2 regions of the Pseudoalteromonas espejiana DSM 9414 genome follow, and region 1 is predicted to be linked to the other one. Evidence: riboswitches for the same ligand, from Rfam matches in the RefSeq annotation. Region 1 holds a riboswitch; the other holds the start of a gene.
What was found. A riboswitch is a leader RNA that binds a small molecule or an ion and turns the genes downstream of it on or off. The one in region 1 is predicted to bind lysine.
Positions count from the first base shown of each region.

Region 2: it holds a riboswitch for lysine, as region 1 does, so the genes downstream of both, dapA (4-hydroxy-tetrahydrodipicolinate synthase) here and lysC (lysine-sensitive aspartokinase 3) in region 1, are expected to answer to the same signal.

Region 1 covers NZ_CP011028.1:2,247,206-2,254,751, forward strand. Annotated here, with positions in the region: gene PESP_RS10225 (sodium-dependent transporter) at 1-1,032, opposite strand, end outside; gene PESP_RS10230 (4'-phosphopantetheinyl transferase family protein) at 1,171-1,926, shown strand; gene lysC (lysine-sensitive aspartokinase 3) at 1,935-3,314, opposite strand; lysine riboswitch at 3,389-3,561, opposite strand; gene nhaD (sodium:proton antiporter NhaD) at 3,660-4,907, opposite strand; gene PESP_RS10245 (hypothetical protein) at 5,120-6,391, shown strand; gene PESP_RS10250 (condensin complex protein MksE) at 6,395-6,943, shown strand; gene PESP_RS10255 (AAA family ATPase) at 6,940-7,546, shown strand, end outside.
Region 2 covers NZ_CP011028.1:210,915-218,460, forward strand. Annotated here, with positions in the region: gene PESP_RS01045 (PLP-dependent decarboxylase) at 1-361, opposite strand, end outside; gene PESP_RS01050 (2,3,4,5-tetrahydropyridine-2,6-dicarboxylate N-succinyltransferase) at 361-1,101, opposite strand; gene dapA (4-hydroxy-tetrahydrodipicolinate synthase) at 1,117-2,001, opposite strand; lysine riboswitch at 2,130-2,326, opposite strand; gene PESP_RS01060 (DNA-3-methyladenine glycosylase I) at 2,518-3,222, shown strand; gene PESP_RS01065 (protein adenylyltransferase SelO) at 3,225-4,631, shown strand; gene PESP_RS01070 (OmpA family protein) at 4,966-6,021, shown strand; gene PESP_RS01075 (IS4 family transposase) at 6,069-7,394, opposite strand.

The sequences.
Region 1 (7,546 bases):
GTGGTTTTCTACTAAAAAGGCAACGGGTATTTCGGTGGTTGAAATAGTTGATGTAACCGATGCAATCGACATAAGTACAAAAAACAACAAGCCTATAAGTAAACCTATTTCGCCCATTGTGCTAAATAGCTCTGGCAAAATAGCAAATATAAGCTGCCCTTCGCCAATTAGTTTACCACCACTAAACACCTCAACCCCATTATGCTGTGCAACGTAAATGGCAGGCACAATAAGTAAACCGGCTAAAAATGCCACGCTAGTATCGAGTAATGCAACGCTTGCGGTTAGTTTTGGCAGGTTTGCATCTGGCTGTAAGTACGAGCCATAAATCATCATACAACCTACACCTAACGAGAGCGAAAAAAACGCCTGCCCCATAGCTGCAATAATTAAATTTGGGTCGAGCACTTGGCTAAAATCAGGTATTAAATACGCGGCAAAACCTTCGCTTGCGCCATCTAAGCTGGCTATATAAACAATTAAACCAACCAATAAAACTAATAGTAACGGCATTAAGCGGCGCGACCAGGTTTCAATACCCGATTTAACCCCCTTTAAAATAATGCTGGCGGTTAAAATAAGCATAAGCGGGGTAAACACAAAATTACGCAGCACCGAGTCGCTATGTAAAAACTCGCTTGCGGCATCAAAGCCAAAAAATGTAGTAATAGGCTCAATGGCGTACGAAAGCATCCAACCAGCTACAATAGAATAAAAGCTAAGCATAACCACAGCGCCCGCAAGGCCAATATAACCTGCCGCAGCACCTACTTTTTTATTGGTATTTTGCCATGCGTTGCCCAATGCTTTAACTGGGTTGGCTTGTGCGTGGTGGCCTAAATAAAGCTCGGTATAAAGCGCCGGTAGCGCTAATAAAAATATAACAACAAAATAAACCAGTAAAAAAGCACCGCCACCATGGTTGGCCGCCTGCGTAGGAAAACCCCATATATTACCTAAACCCACTGCTGCGCCTGCAGCGGCTAAAACAAAACCAAATCGGCTTTGAAATCCATCACGCACTTGTGCCATACATCTACAAATCTGTTATTCTTTGATTATTGTGAATTAAACCATATTTCATGCCAACTGAGTAATAAAATTGCTCGTTGCATAAATAAGCGCTGTTAACCGCTCATAATTACAGCGACTCACCCATTTAAAGCGTTTATGACAGCAGATTATTTTAAAAACACCTTACGTATTACTCCTGCTCAATTAGCAAACTTACCGTTAGCTAATAACCGCATTTTATTATTTGATGCGACAACGCTTGATGTAAGTAAATTTAACTTACCTGATTACTTAAGCCCGTTTGAGCTAGGCGTTATAAACCGCCGTAAAAGAGCGCAAGCAAAACAAGAATACTTGGCTACTCGTATACTGCTAAAACAGTTGCTTAAAATAGCTAAGCCACAATACGCAAACACACCGCTAAATGGTATGAGCACCCAATTTGACGAGGCAAGCGCTAAATTACAGTTGCAAGCTAGTGGCGAAATTTTTAATACCTGTATTTCACACTCCCACGGTTTGGTTGGCGTAGCCCTTAACTTAGCTAATACCGAGTTTGGTTTTGATATTGAAAAAATAAGCTTAAAGCGCCCATTTGAAAAGCTCGCAAAGCATTTTTATCACGCAGACGAAATAGCCCTAATTACTGAGCCGAGTAATACGCAAACCCAAGCTAATATCTTTTTTAGAATTTGGACATTAAAAGAGTCGCTTGCTAAAGCCACCAGCCGCCCTATTGCTAAATTGCTTAGCCCGAATGTGTTTAATGAGTTAAATATTGCAACACTCGGTGCATCAAGTAACTGTGTTACCGTTGAAAGTAATAACCAACACACCCAATTTGATGTAACTGTAGCGCATAAAAAAAGCACCGACTGGCGATGCTTTTTAATAACAGACTTTATACTTTAGCTGCTTTTTTACGCCTCTAAAAGGCGGCTGTGTATAGCTTGTACCACAGTATCTGATTCGCCCTGCTCTACTAAAAAGCAAAGATTGTGCTTACTTGCACCATGGCAAATTAAACGAATATTAAACTCTTTTAGTACATTCATTAGGTTCATTTCGTGCTGACGAAGCTGTATTTCTGAACCAATAAGCGCCACTAGCGTTAAGTTGTTTTCAACCGATACATGGCAAAATTCAGCAAGCTTATCTAAACACGCTTGCTCAAGCTCTGGGCGCGAGGCATTAGGCGCGTTATCGAGGGTAATGGCTACGCTTATTTCAGAGGTAGTCACTAAATCTACCGATATATTAAACTCACTTAAAATGGTAAACACGCGGGCTAAAAAGCCACTTGCCAATAGCATTTCAGGGCTTTTAAGTGTGAGCAATATTTGGTTTTTACGTTGCGTTACGGCGCGTATACCCGGCTGCTGCGATTTTTCGCGCTCAATCCACGTACCACCGCGCTCTGGCTCACGGCTTGAGCCTACAAATACATTAATGTGGCTACGGCTAGCTGGTAAAATAGTCGCTGGGTGCAATACTTTTGCGCCAAATGTGGCCATTTCTGCGGCTTCATCAAAACTTAAACGGGCAATAGGCGTTGCTTTGGCACATAAACGTGGGTCGGTGCTAAATATACCCACTACGTCGGTCCAAATGTGTACGCTTTTAGCGTTAATCGCCTCAGCAAGTAATGCTGCGCTGTAATCTGAACCACCACGGCCAAGTGTGGTTGTTTGGTCAAATTCGTCGCTACCAACAAAACCTTGAGTTACAATTACCTGCTCATCTAATAGCGGAATTAATACTTCTTTAGCCGCTTGCGCTGTGGCTTTAACATTGGGTGTTGCTTTACCAAACTGACTGTCGGTTTTAAGTACTTTTCGTACATCAAAACGATCTGCATTTAAGCCTTTTAAACGCAGCACTTGCGCAAATAAGTACGACGATAAGCGCTCACCAAAGCTAAGTAGCTCATCGTGCTGCTGATCAGTTGTTAGTGTTTCAATCGCTAATGTTTGGAATGCTTTTAATGTTTCGTTAAAGCCTACGGCTAAATCGGCATCAAGCGATAACTCATCTAAAATAGCTTGCTGAATGGCTAGCACGCCGTCTATGTGTTCTTGGCGCTGCTCTGGGGTAATGCTTGATTTACACAGTGCAACTAAGTGGTTAGTTACGCCGGCACTGGCGCTCACAGCTACAATACGTACGCTTTTATCTGCAACAATAATTTCGCTGCAGCGACTCATCGCTTCAAAATTTGCAACACTGGTTCCGCCAAATTTGGCAACGATGTAATCTGATTTTGCGCCTAATACTGATTGTGGCACTGATTGGGTAGTCATTTAGTCTCCTTTCGCGGTATTTTAACCGCTAAAAAACAAGAAGAACTTGGCAAAGGAATGCATTTGATGTGTCCGCTGCCAGAAGCTCTCCACCTATATTGGTGACAGTTTTGAGGATTCAGCCCCATAAACCGAAAAACAATAGCGACGTACTAGTATTTTTCTCGGCGAGTACTTCCCTCTTTAATGGTTACGGGCGTTCGTCACCTACCATTAAATACCTAAGTATCGCACCTCTTCTGAATGCTTTATTAACCATTGGCTAATAAAACAAAGCCCCGCTAATTAGCGGGGCTTTGAAAGTTATCGTTTAGACGTCTAGGTGTCAAGCATTTATAGCAAAAATTAAACAAAACCACCCATAAAGTAAGCGCCTGCATAACCTACGGTATAACAAATTAATAATTGCAGCGATAATTTAAAGTAGCTCGTAAAAGTAAGTGCCTTTAGTTTGCTCATGGCAATAATACCCGCTGCCGAACCAATTATAAGCATTGAGCCACCTACACCGGTTGCATAAGTAAACGACAACCAATGTTGCTGGCTCATTACTATATCTGCTTTTAATAGCGCAGCAGTAAGCGGTACGTTATCAACCCCTGCTGATAATATTCCCATTAAATAGTTAGCGTACTCAGGTGCCATTACTGTATATAAATCGGTAAATTTAGTTAAAATACCAATTTCTTTTAATGCGCCAACAAGTAAAAGCACACCCACAAAAAACAGTAGCGTGTCGTATTCTATGTCGCGTACAAAATCGATGATGTCTTTATTTATATCTTTTTTGCGCATTAAAAATTGCGCCACTAAAAACATAACCGATAAACCAAATAAAAATGTGAGTAGCGGCGGTACGCTATAAATTACGCTAAGCGTTAACGTACTTACCACGGTTGATAAAAATATGATGGCAATAGTAATGTCGGTTTTTTCTATGCGTTTTTTTTGCGAGCCCACAAACTCTATTTGCCCTTTCATACCAATAGAGAGCAAAAGCGCGAGTAGCATTACACTTATAAACGCAGGGGCTATGAGCAGTAATAAGTTTGCAATTGAAACCTTGCCGTCCAAAAATATCATTAAGGTGGTTACATCACCGGTTATTAGCGATACACCGCCAGAGTTGACCCCAAACACAATAAGTGTGGCGTATTTAATGAGCTTTTTAGTTTCAAGATTTAATGACATAACCACAGCAAGTGATATAAGCGTAGCGGTTACATTGTCAGAAATAGATGAAAACAAAAAAGCAAAGCCGCCCACTAAAAACATAAGTTGTCGTTCGCTAATGCTTTTAGGCATTACCCGGTGCACAATGTTTTCTATAAACCCTTTAGAGTTTAAATAGGCAACAAAGGTCATGGCGGCCATTAAAAACAGCCACAGTGAGGCTATTTCTAATATGTTTTCGTTAAGAAGATGCTGAATAGTTGCAGGGCTTTGCCCATGAAGCGGGTTAACAAAAAGTATAATCCAACAAAGCGTTCCAAAAAAGAGTGTAGTTTTAGCTTTATTTACGTGAATTATATCTTCTATAACGATCAGTAAAAAGGCAATCGCTATTAGGGTTAAAATTATCGAGAGGACCATGGTAGTTAAATAACCTTTGATATAGTTTTAACAGAGCGCACAAACAACTTGCGTTTAAGCGTTCCTAATTTTGGTGCGAATTTTAGCACCGCAGATGTGCAAAAACTATTATTAAATGGTCTTAAAAACGAATACTATATGCAGGTAAAATACGTAATAATGAGTCCTTTGTAAGAACTCAATAATAAAATACTAGGATGTTGTAACCTCTTATGATCCCAGCTAAAAAGCTGCTTAATACCCTTAGCGAACATTGGGGTGTTTTAGAGCTATTATTTAAACGTTTTAAAATGGCCGACTTTAGTCTAAAAGACGTACAAAACGCCATTAAGCAAAAGCAGCCCACATGGACAAACGAGCGCATATACAAAGAAACAAATCGTTTGCTCAATCAAGATATACTCATTCCATTGGCTAAATCTTCTCAGCTTGAAATTAACCGTGCCATTGCAGATTTTGCGACCTTTTTATTACAAGAAGAACACCTAGGTTTAGCACAAGAAATTAGCGTTTTGGTTGATGACTTAGCCCGCCTAGGAAACCGACTAGATAACGCGGGCGAAATGGAAGACTTTGACGATTTACGCCGCTTTAGCCGCATTATGGATGATCGGGTGCGTAAAATAATGAAGCTCTACGCGCATAACGAAAACGCCATATTAAATATTGTTGAGCAAGCTAAGTCTGATCACGCTGTGCAATCTTTGCAAAAGCGCTATAAAGCCGTAATAGAAGCCTTTGACGAATACATAGAGCCCATGCTTGAAATGGTCGATATTAGGGGCGACTTTCATGCCTGCTTTACACTGATTGAACAACAAATAAGTAAGCAAATAGAGCACATTGAGCGCTCAGGTAAAGCCTACAACGACAAACGCATGCTTGAGCAATTACGTACCCGCATACTCGAAATGCACTTAGTTGGCAGAGAAAGCTTACGTAAAAGTGCCGATATGCTGATGCCACTGCGCGAAGAGCTGCGCCGTAATAACTTAATTACCCGCCAAGCGGCAAAAGTGCTCGGCCTGGTGCGTAAAAATGGCGTAGACAACATGCTAAGTGCGGTACAGCCAAACTTTGTAAGCGATGCGCAGCGCTATTCGCTTGGGCAGCAGCGCCATATAGTGGCTTACATGGCAAGCTTGGTTGAATTTGAACACGAAGAATACCAACTCCCAGAGCAACAAGACGTACCGGCGTTTGTAACGCCTAACATTCCTGATTACCACGATGTTAAAAAAACCTTTGCAAAACGCTTTAATAAAAAACGCAAAAAGCCTCAACCATTGCTGCAATTTTTAGATGAAAGCTACCCTGAGCTAGACGCCGACGAAATGCTATTTTTATATCAAAAATTAGTCAGCGACAGCGACGTACACATTAGCCAAAGCGATGAAAAAGCGCGCGTAAAAATAGCCGGCCAACATTTTTCGTTATACCCATTTAATTCAGCGCCTCAGCCAGATACAAAGGCAGACGAGTAACACATGACACATATAAACCTAGACGAGCTAACACATCTGCAAGCCATTAATAAAAAATTAGGCGCAGGTTACCATATTTGCGAACAAGACAACGTAATGTGGCAAGAGCTTGACCAACACATAGACGCCTACAGTGCTTTATTTAACGCCCTTGGCCACGATTTAAAACACGACAGCCGCGGCTTTTACTACTTTGCCAGCGACGAAAGCACGCCAAATATGGGTAAAATATCCCGTGCTATCGCACTTACTATTTACATTTTAATTGAGCATTTTGCCAATACCGGTAAAGACCCAATGCGCGCCTTGTTTGATGAAGTAAACGATTTAGAACTAATGCAAACCTTAGTGCAAATTAACAAACACTTGTTTGATCAGCTTGAGATATTTTCGGGCTCAGATTTACGAAAAGACGTATACCTGCGCATGGTACGTTTAGGTTTAGCCCGCGAAGTAGAAGGCGGGTTCCTGCTACAAGCTCCTATTCACCGCTACATTGATGCGCTAATTGAAGTAAACGAAGAAACCTACATTACGGAGGACGAGGAATGAAAAACCTATACGGACTGAGCAAACTCGCCCTACTTAATACCGCAGGCTATGCAAAGTGTGTGATCCCGCTTGATAAAAGTAGCTCTATTTGTGCGCCTAACAATACCGGTAAAAGCTCGGTTATTAACGCCCTGCAATTTCCGCTTATAAACGATTTACGCCTAACCGAATGGGATGGGCACGATTTAGATGAAACCCGTAAGTTTTATTTTTCATCGGATCAGTCGTACATTTTACTAGAAGCAAACTTGCCTCATGGCTCGGTCGTTATTGGTGTAGCGGGCCTTGGTAAAATAGCCGGTTACGCGCATCAGTATTTTTGTTATCAGGGCAAACTTGATTTAGCGCAGTACACACAAGGTAATACCATAATTAAGTTTACCAAGCTGTTTAATCATTTGAAGTCGCTTAATTACAACCCTATAGAGCTAAAAGCACAAGAGCTAAACGCCCTACTTACCGGCGGCGCAACCCCGTTTGACGGCGACATTAACTTAAAAATGATCCCGCTTAATAATGTGCAAGACTCTGCCATTTATAAAGAAATTTTTAGGCGTATTCTTAACTTACACAAATTAGGCGCAAGCGATGTTAAACGCTTTA
Region 2 (7,546 bases), 1.7 Mb from region 1:
CTTGATTGAGGCTTTCGGCAACAAATATGCGCACACCGCGCTCAATAAAGTGTTTAATTTGTTTAGGGCTCTTTGCAGGCCCTGTGTTGAGCACGCGCTGCGAACTAATACCTTGTGCAAGTACTTGTTCAAGTTCACCTTTACTTGCTACGTCAAAGTTAAAGCCTGCGCTATCTAAGCTTTGAATAACCTTAGAAAGCGGATTCGCTTTTACTGCATACCAAAGTTTTACATCGGTTTGCGCAACTAAACGCGTAAGGTGTGCGTTTAGTTTATCTAAGTCGTAAACAAAAAAAGGGGTATCAAGTTGCTGTGTAAGCGTATTAACAGCGGTTTTGATTGGCGTGCTCAAAAAGCTCATTATCGTAAAACCTCTTCTAGCAATAATGATGCATCGCTTTGTTCGTCGCGGTATTTAACAATTAGCGCGCACGACATGCTTAAGCCTTGCTCACGTGCCCATTCGTTAGACGCCGGGCGAGAGCCAGGTATTACAATTGCGTATTCTGGGATTGGCTCGCCTTTATCAAGCTGACGCTCATTAACGCAGTCGTATACCGGAATGGTTGCAGATAAACGTACGCCAGGTGCCAGCACTGCGCCTTTTTTAATAACTACGCCTTCAACAATCACACAACCTGCGCCAATAAAGGCATCGTCTTCAACTACTACTGGGCTTGCACCAATTGGCTCAAGTACACCGCCAAGTTGAACGGCTGCGCTCAAATGTACGTTTTTACCTACTTGCGCACACGAGCCTACTAATGCGTGGCTATCAACCATAGTGCCTTCGTCGATGTATGCGCCAATGTTTACGTACGCTGGTGGCATAATAATAGTGCCTTTAGCTACGTATGCACCACGGCGAACACTTGAACCGCCTGGTACCATACGCACGCCATCGTCAGTACTAAACTCTTGTGGTGCAAGGTTGTGTTTATCTACAAAACCACCTGCAAACTCAGTGTTAGTGCCATTTTTAAAGGCTTCTAAAATGCCTTGTTTTACTTCTACGTTAGCTTCCCATTGGCCGCTTTCGTTTTGTGATGCTGCGCGTACTGCGCCCGATTCTAAATTATTTAGTAGTTCTAACCAGCTCATTATAAAAACCTGTATTTAATGCCAAGATAAAATGGTGTCGTTTGCAGTGGTAATGCAATCGGTTTGCGTTAACTCAAGGTGTGTTAAAGGTGGGCGCAGCAACGGGCTACTTAAGCGGCCTTGTTGGTGCATTAACACTTTAACGGGAATAGGGTTTGCTACAGTAAAAAGGCTATTAATAGCGCGAGTCCACTGAGCAAATAAATTGGGGTGTTGGCCACTTAGGCTGCGTTTTACAAACTCGTGCGTTTGTTTTGGCCACGCGTTTGCCGCAACCGATACTAAGCCTTTTGCGCCAGCTTGCGCGAAATAGGGCATAAGTGCATCGTCGCCGCTGTATAGTGCTAAATTAGGCGCGGCTTGTCGGTATGCTTCAAATTGGGTGATGTTGCCACTGGCTTCTTTTAACGCCCAAAGCTTTGGATGCGCCTGTAAATTTTCGATGGTTTGCACCGGAATACTTACACCGCTTCTGCCTGGTACGTTGTATAACATACATGGGTGCGCGCTTTCGTTTAATAAGCTTTCGTACCAATGAGTTTGACCTACAGCGCCTGGTTTTGCATAAAGCGGCGAGCCTAGTAAATAACTGTGAATAGGTAATTGGTTACAGTAGCTAACCCATTCTTTTTGTTGGGCTAAATTACTACCGCCCACAGCAACCATAAGCGGCACACTGGGCTTTAATTGGCACACGTGCTCAACAATGGCTTGTTGCTCTTTAAGTGTAAGCGCTAAGCCTTCACCTGTACTACCAAGTAGCAAAATACCGTTTTGCGCAGCTTCTTGTTCACTAACGAGAGTTGTGAGTGTGTCGTAGTCAACATTACCTTGTTGATCAAACGGCGTTACAAGCGCTGTCCACAGTGCGTAGTCGTCTAAATTGAAGTTGTTGATCATCTCTTACGAACCTATAAGGTGTTCGAGATATTAAAGGGGCTTTATGATGTGAGCCTCATTAACGTCGTTCGAACAGTATTCGAAGAGCGAATGGGCTTAAAATAATAGGGCGCACGGCCTTATTATTTAAGACCAGAAGCTCTCCACCAAACTAATAAGCTGCTTTAAAGCTGCTATTGGTGACAGTCGCTAGGATTCAACCTAGTCGCCCGAAGTAATTGCTTCGCAAAAGCGTTTACCTCTCGGCGGTATTCCCCTGGCGTATGCTCACTGGAGTTTGCGCTCCTAACATACGCTACCTGAATAACGCACCTCTTCTAGCCCTTTGTATTTTGTTTTAACGCTAAGGCTTTAACAAAATACAATTTAAATAGGGTAATTGCGGCGATTAAAACATTTTAGCCGTCTAGGTGTCAAGCTGCTAAATATAGATTAGCTCATCGAAAATAGCGGTGGTTACGTATTGGCTGCTTTTCTCGTACACTAACCCTATGAGCAGCGAGGTATTTAATAAGTATGGAAAAATTTAGTGATATTTATAAGCGAGCGGTAGAGCGAAAAGGCTCTGAAAAAATGCTTAAGTTATTACTCGCAAAACCTTTATCTAAAAAAGCGTTAAGCACGTTAAGTGACGACGATTGGCTTGAAGAATTTACCCGAAAAGTTTTTCAAAGTGGCTTTTATTGGTCAGTAATAAACAGCAAATGGCCGGGCTTTAGAGAGGTCTTTTGGGAATTCAGCGTTGATAAGTTATTAATGATGCCGCCCGATATGCTAGAGCAAAAAGCAACGGATGATCGCATTATTCGTAATTATAAAAAAGTGAAAACGATTCCTGAAAATGCCTACATGATCCACGAAATAGCACAGGAACACGGCAGTTTTAGCAAGTTTATTGCTCAGTGGCCAACAGATAATATTATCGGTTTGTGGGCACATTTAAAAAAACACGGCGCTCGTTTAGGTGGAAATACTGGCCCCTATGCCTTAAGAGCGCTAGGTAAGGATACATTTTTACTTTCGCGCGATGTAGAAAGTTACCTAAGAGCGCATAAAATAATTGATGGCGGGCTGCAAACTAAAAAATCACTCACTGCTGCGCAGGCATTTTTTAATGAAATGCAAAAGCAAAGTGGTTTAAGCATGCAAGAGTTAAGTTTAATTGTGGCCTACGGGGTGGGTGACAATCGCGTAGGTATAAGCCAACAAGCAGAGGATTAATGATGAAACTAGTGCCAAGATACACAGACATAGCAGATAACTTCGCAATAGAGGATCAACCCTCAAGTGTTGCTACCCCGCAATTGCTGCTGTGGAACGCATCGTTAGCTAAGCAGTTTAATATAGATATTGAGCCGCAACTGCGTGCTAGTACCTTTGCAGGCAATGAACCACAGCAAATAAAGGCGGTAGCGCTTGGTTATTCTGGGCACCAGTTTGGGCACTTTTCACCACGCTTGGGTGATGGGCGAGCACATTTGCTCGGTGCTATAAGTGACGATAAAAACCAGCTATGGGATATTCAATTAAAAGGCTCAGGCGCTACGCCTTATTCTAGAGGAGGCGATGGGCGGTGTGCACTAGGTCCTGCTATTCGCGAATATATTATGAGCGAAGCAATGCATGGCTTAGGTATTAAAACCACGCGTTGCTTGGCTGTGGTTGGCACCGGCGAAGCTGTATATCGTAATCCGCCGCAACCTGGCGCAATTGTTACTCGCCTAGCAAGTAGTCATATTCGAGTTGGCTCATTTCAATATTTAGCAACCCAAGGGGATACTGAGGGGCTTAAAAAGCTTGCCGATACAGCCATTGAGCGCCATTACCCTGAAATTAACACAACCGGGCCTGAGCGTTACATAGCCTTTTTAGATGCGGTGATAAAAAGCCAATTAGACTTAATAATTAGCTGGATGAGAGTCGGATTTATTCATGGTGTGATGAACACCGACAACACGCTAGTAAGTGGTGAAACCATCGATTATGGCCCGTGTGCGATGATGAATGTATTTGATTTTGATACCGTATTTAGCTCTATTGATAAACAAGGACGTTATGCATTTGGTAATCAACCAAACATAGCGAGCTGGAACTGCGCTCGTTTAGCTGAGAGTTTAATAGCGCTCATTAATGATGACGACGAGCAAGCCGTAAACTTAATGACGCCCATAATCAGCCAGTTCTCAACGCTTTTTAACGAGCAGTACAATCAAATGTGGGCGCAAAAATTAGGTTTAGCGGGTCAGAATGAAGACGATGTGGAACTTGTCAGTAAGTTACTCCTGTTATTTCAAGAGCATAAACTTGACTATACTAATACCTTTGATGCGTTAACCGAATCCCTTAATGGTGATGAGCTACCAGAGGAATTAACGCAGTGGGCAAACGCGTGGCAAAAAAGGTGCGATGAAAATAGCTATAACGTAATGCGAGCTGCCAACCCACGGGCTATACCGCGTAATCACATCGTTGAAGAAATACTTGCGCAATATAATCAACATGGCGAAAGCGAGCTGTTAAGCGACTTCTTAACGGTAATGAGTAATCCATATGATAAAACACCTAACTTAACCCGCTTTCAAGAGGCTGGCTTAAATGACCCGCGCTATCAGACTTTTTGCGGTACTTAAGTATTGTAATAAATTGTAAGTTTTTGATTATAAATGGTCATTTTTATAAATTAGAGTGTACAATGATTGAGCAGTTACAAGCGTGGTGATATTCTTCGCGTTCATAAAAAGTAACTATTTATAAATTAACATAAATTATTAATTGCTGATTAGGTAAAAATTTTTACTTAACCTACAATTGTTGGTTGGAATGCCTGTAGATCGTTGAAAAAATTTATAATCTTTATTTTTCGTTAAGTATCGATTAACAAAAGCTCGGGTAGTGTGTACAAAACTGGTTGAGCTAGTATCGATTAGCTACAATTTTTTAAGTTGTTAAAATGGGAAGAAAACAATGAAATTAAAATCACTTACAATTGCAATTGCGTTAGCTGCAACTAGCGCGTCTACATTCGCTGCCGACAAAGAAGAAGGCTTCTACATTGGCGCATTTGGCGACTACTATGATGCATCATGGGAAAACATGCGTGCTCAAGCTGGCCTTGACGTAAACGAGTCAACTGGCTGGGGTGTTGAAGCAGGTTACCGTTTCAGTGATTACTGGAGTGCACGTCTTGAGTATGCAGACATGGACTTTAACGCATTTGATAAAGCTGCTGGCAACCGTAATAACATTGACGGCGAGCGTTACGGTATTGATGCACTTTACCACCTTGACGGCGGTCCTTTCTACGGTCTATTTGGTATTAAAGAAATGGACGTAGTAGATGACAACACATTCTTAAATGCAGGTGTTGGTTACCAACACTTCATTACTGATGGCTTATTTGTAAATGCTGAAACAGCTGTATACCAAGGTTTAGACCGTGGTTACACAGATGTAGGTGCTAAAATTGGTATTAACTACTTATTTGGCCAAAACTCTATGCCAGCAGAACCAGTACAACCAGCACCTACAGTTGTAGAAGTGCCTGTACAACCTCAAGATAGCGACAACGACAACATCTTAGATGCTGATGATCAATGTCCAAATACTCCAATGGAAGATGCTGTAGACGGTACAGGTTGTACTTTATACGAAGACCGTGAAGTAACAACTAGCTTACTCGTTACTTTCCCGCATGATTCAGCAGAAGTTGGTTCCCAGTACTTTACTGATATCGCTTCAGTATCTGAGTTCTTAAAAGAGCACACAGATACAACTGTACTACTTGAAGGTCATGCTTCAGCGGTAGGTAATGCTAACTACAACAAGATGCTTTCTAAAAAGCGTGCTGATGATGTAGCACAAGAGCTAATTAAAGACGGTATTGATGAAGAGCGTATTACAACAGTTGGTCTTGGTGAAGAGCGTCTTAAAAACACAGCTAACACTAAAGCAGCTCACGCAGAAAACCGTCGTGTAGAAGCGCATGTAAAATCTATTGAGCGTGTAAAAGTTAAGCGTTAATAGTTAATTACTAAATTTAAAAAGCCCAGCCTAGTGCTTAATGCCAGTCAGTTAACAACTGACTGGCGTTTTTTATTGGAATACTTACTGGGCTTTGGTTTCACACACCTTGGATACGCTCTCTCTCGTTTTATCGGTAAAATATGATGTTCAACTTGTGCTTGTAGTTGCTCAATAGATTTTGGGATACGTCCCGCATTCTCTATAAACATCGTGTGAATTAAGTTAATAATACTGATTGCGCACGTCGTAAAACTCAGGTGCTTGGCATAAAGTCCCGGCTTTTTCTGCGCCATTTTTACCATCTGATACCTGAGTAAGTTATAGCTAAGCATTATGCCCCATAGCTCTTGCGCTATCATATCTGGCTTTTTACTGCGTAACGTGAAGTGACTATTTAATAAGGTTTGTTTCATTTCTCGATAGCCAAGTTCTATTTCCCATCGGTCGCTGTATAAGTCAACGATTTCAGCCTTGGGAAAACGCATTGGGTCGCTCAATGACGTCAGAATATTTACTTCTTTCCCTTTAATTGTTTTCGTTACCAGCCTTACTTCAATGTCCATAGGTAAGTCTGCAAACTTTTTTCTCGCTTGCGCTGTTGTTTTTAGTTTGATGAGTTTGTCTTGACGTCCTAAAGAGCGAACGACTTCGTACTGGGTTCCTTTTCTCATGGGTTGGAGCCAATGGCGGTTTTTTCCTGCATGATGCCAGCGATTTAGTAAGCCCAAAGAATAAAAGCCTCTGTCAAATAACGTGAGTGAATTATCGGGTGTTACTTCGATTAAGTCTTCTGCAAGTACCATTTCGCTTGAGCGGCAGCTATCAAAGGCACTCCCCAATAATAAATGGCTAGTCAGCTCCATTAGGCATACCATACGAACTTGAGGAAAGGCCGTATCACCGTGCTGGTTTTTCCAAGCAGAAAATTCTTGATGATTTTCCTGGGTATCAGGTGTGCGCCAAATAACGCCATCAACGCCTAAGAGAGATAACCCGCACCATGTGGGATGGTTAGCATCCTTATTCCACATTTTTTGACTTTGTTCAAAGACTTCTTTCACTGCACCAGCGCCAAGGCGTTGTCTTGCTTGTACGACAGCACTAGGCGCAACAAGCTCTTTTTTACCGGGTAATGCTAAACCCAATTTACTGACAATGCTCCAGAGTGGGTCTTCACGATAAAGTGACATACAAATTACAGTCCAAACAGCCATTTCAACAGGCAGCCTTCTTCGTCTTATAGTCGCGACACCGGCTGTTTCAGCACATTGTTTGATAAAATCAGAGCATAAAAAATCACTCAGTTGACCTAAGCCTTCTGAGTTAGGGGCATAGCCATTGGCAAGAGAAAGTGCGGTAGTGAGTTGCAAAAGAAAAGACTCCTGAATAAATTCAGGAGTCTTTATATACTAGCCAGAAGATCGGTCAATGGATCATTAAATATTTCTTAACTGATCGGCATTAAGCCTAGTGCTGGGTTTTTTTATGCCTGAAATAAACCAATTTAATTTGCAAGACGGGC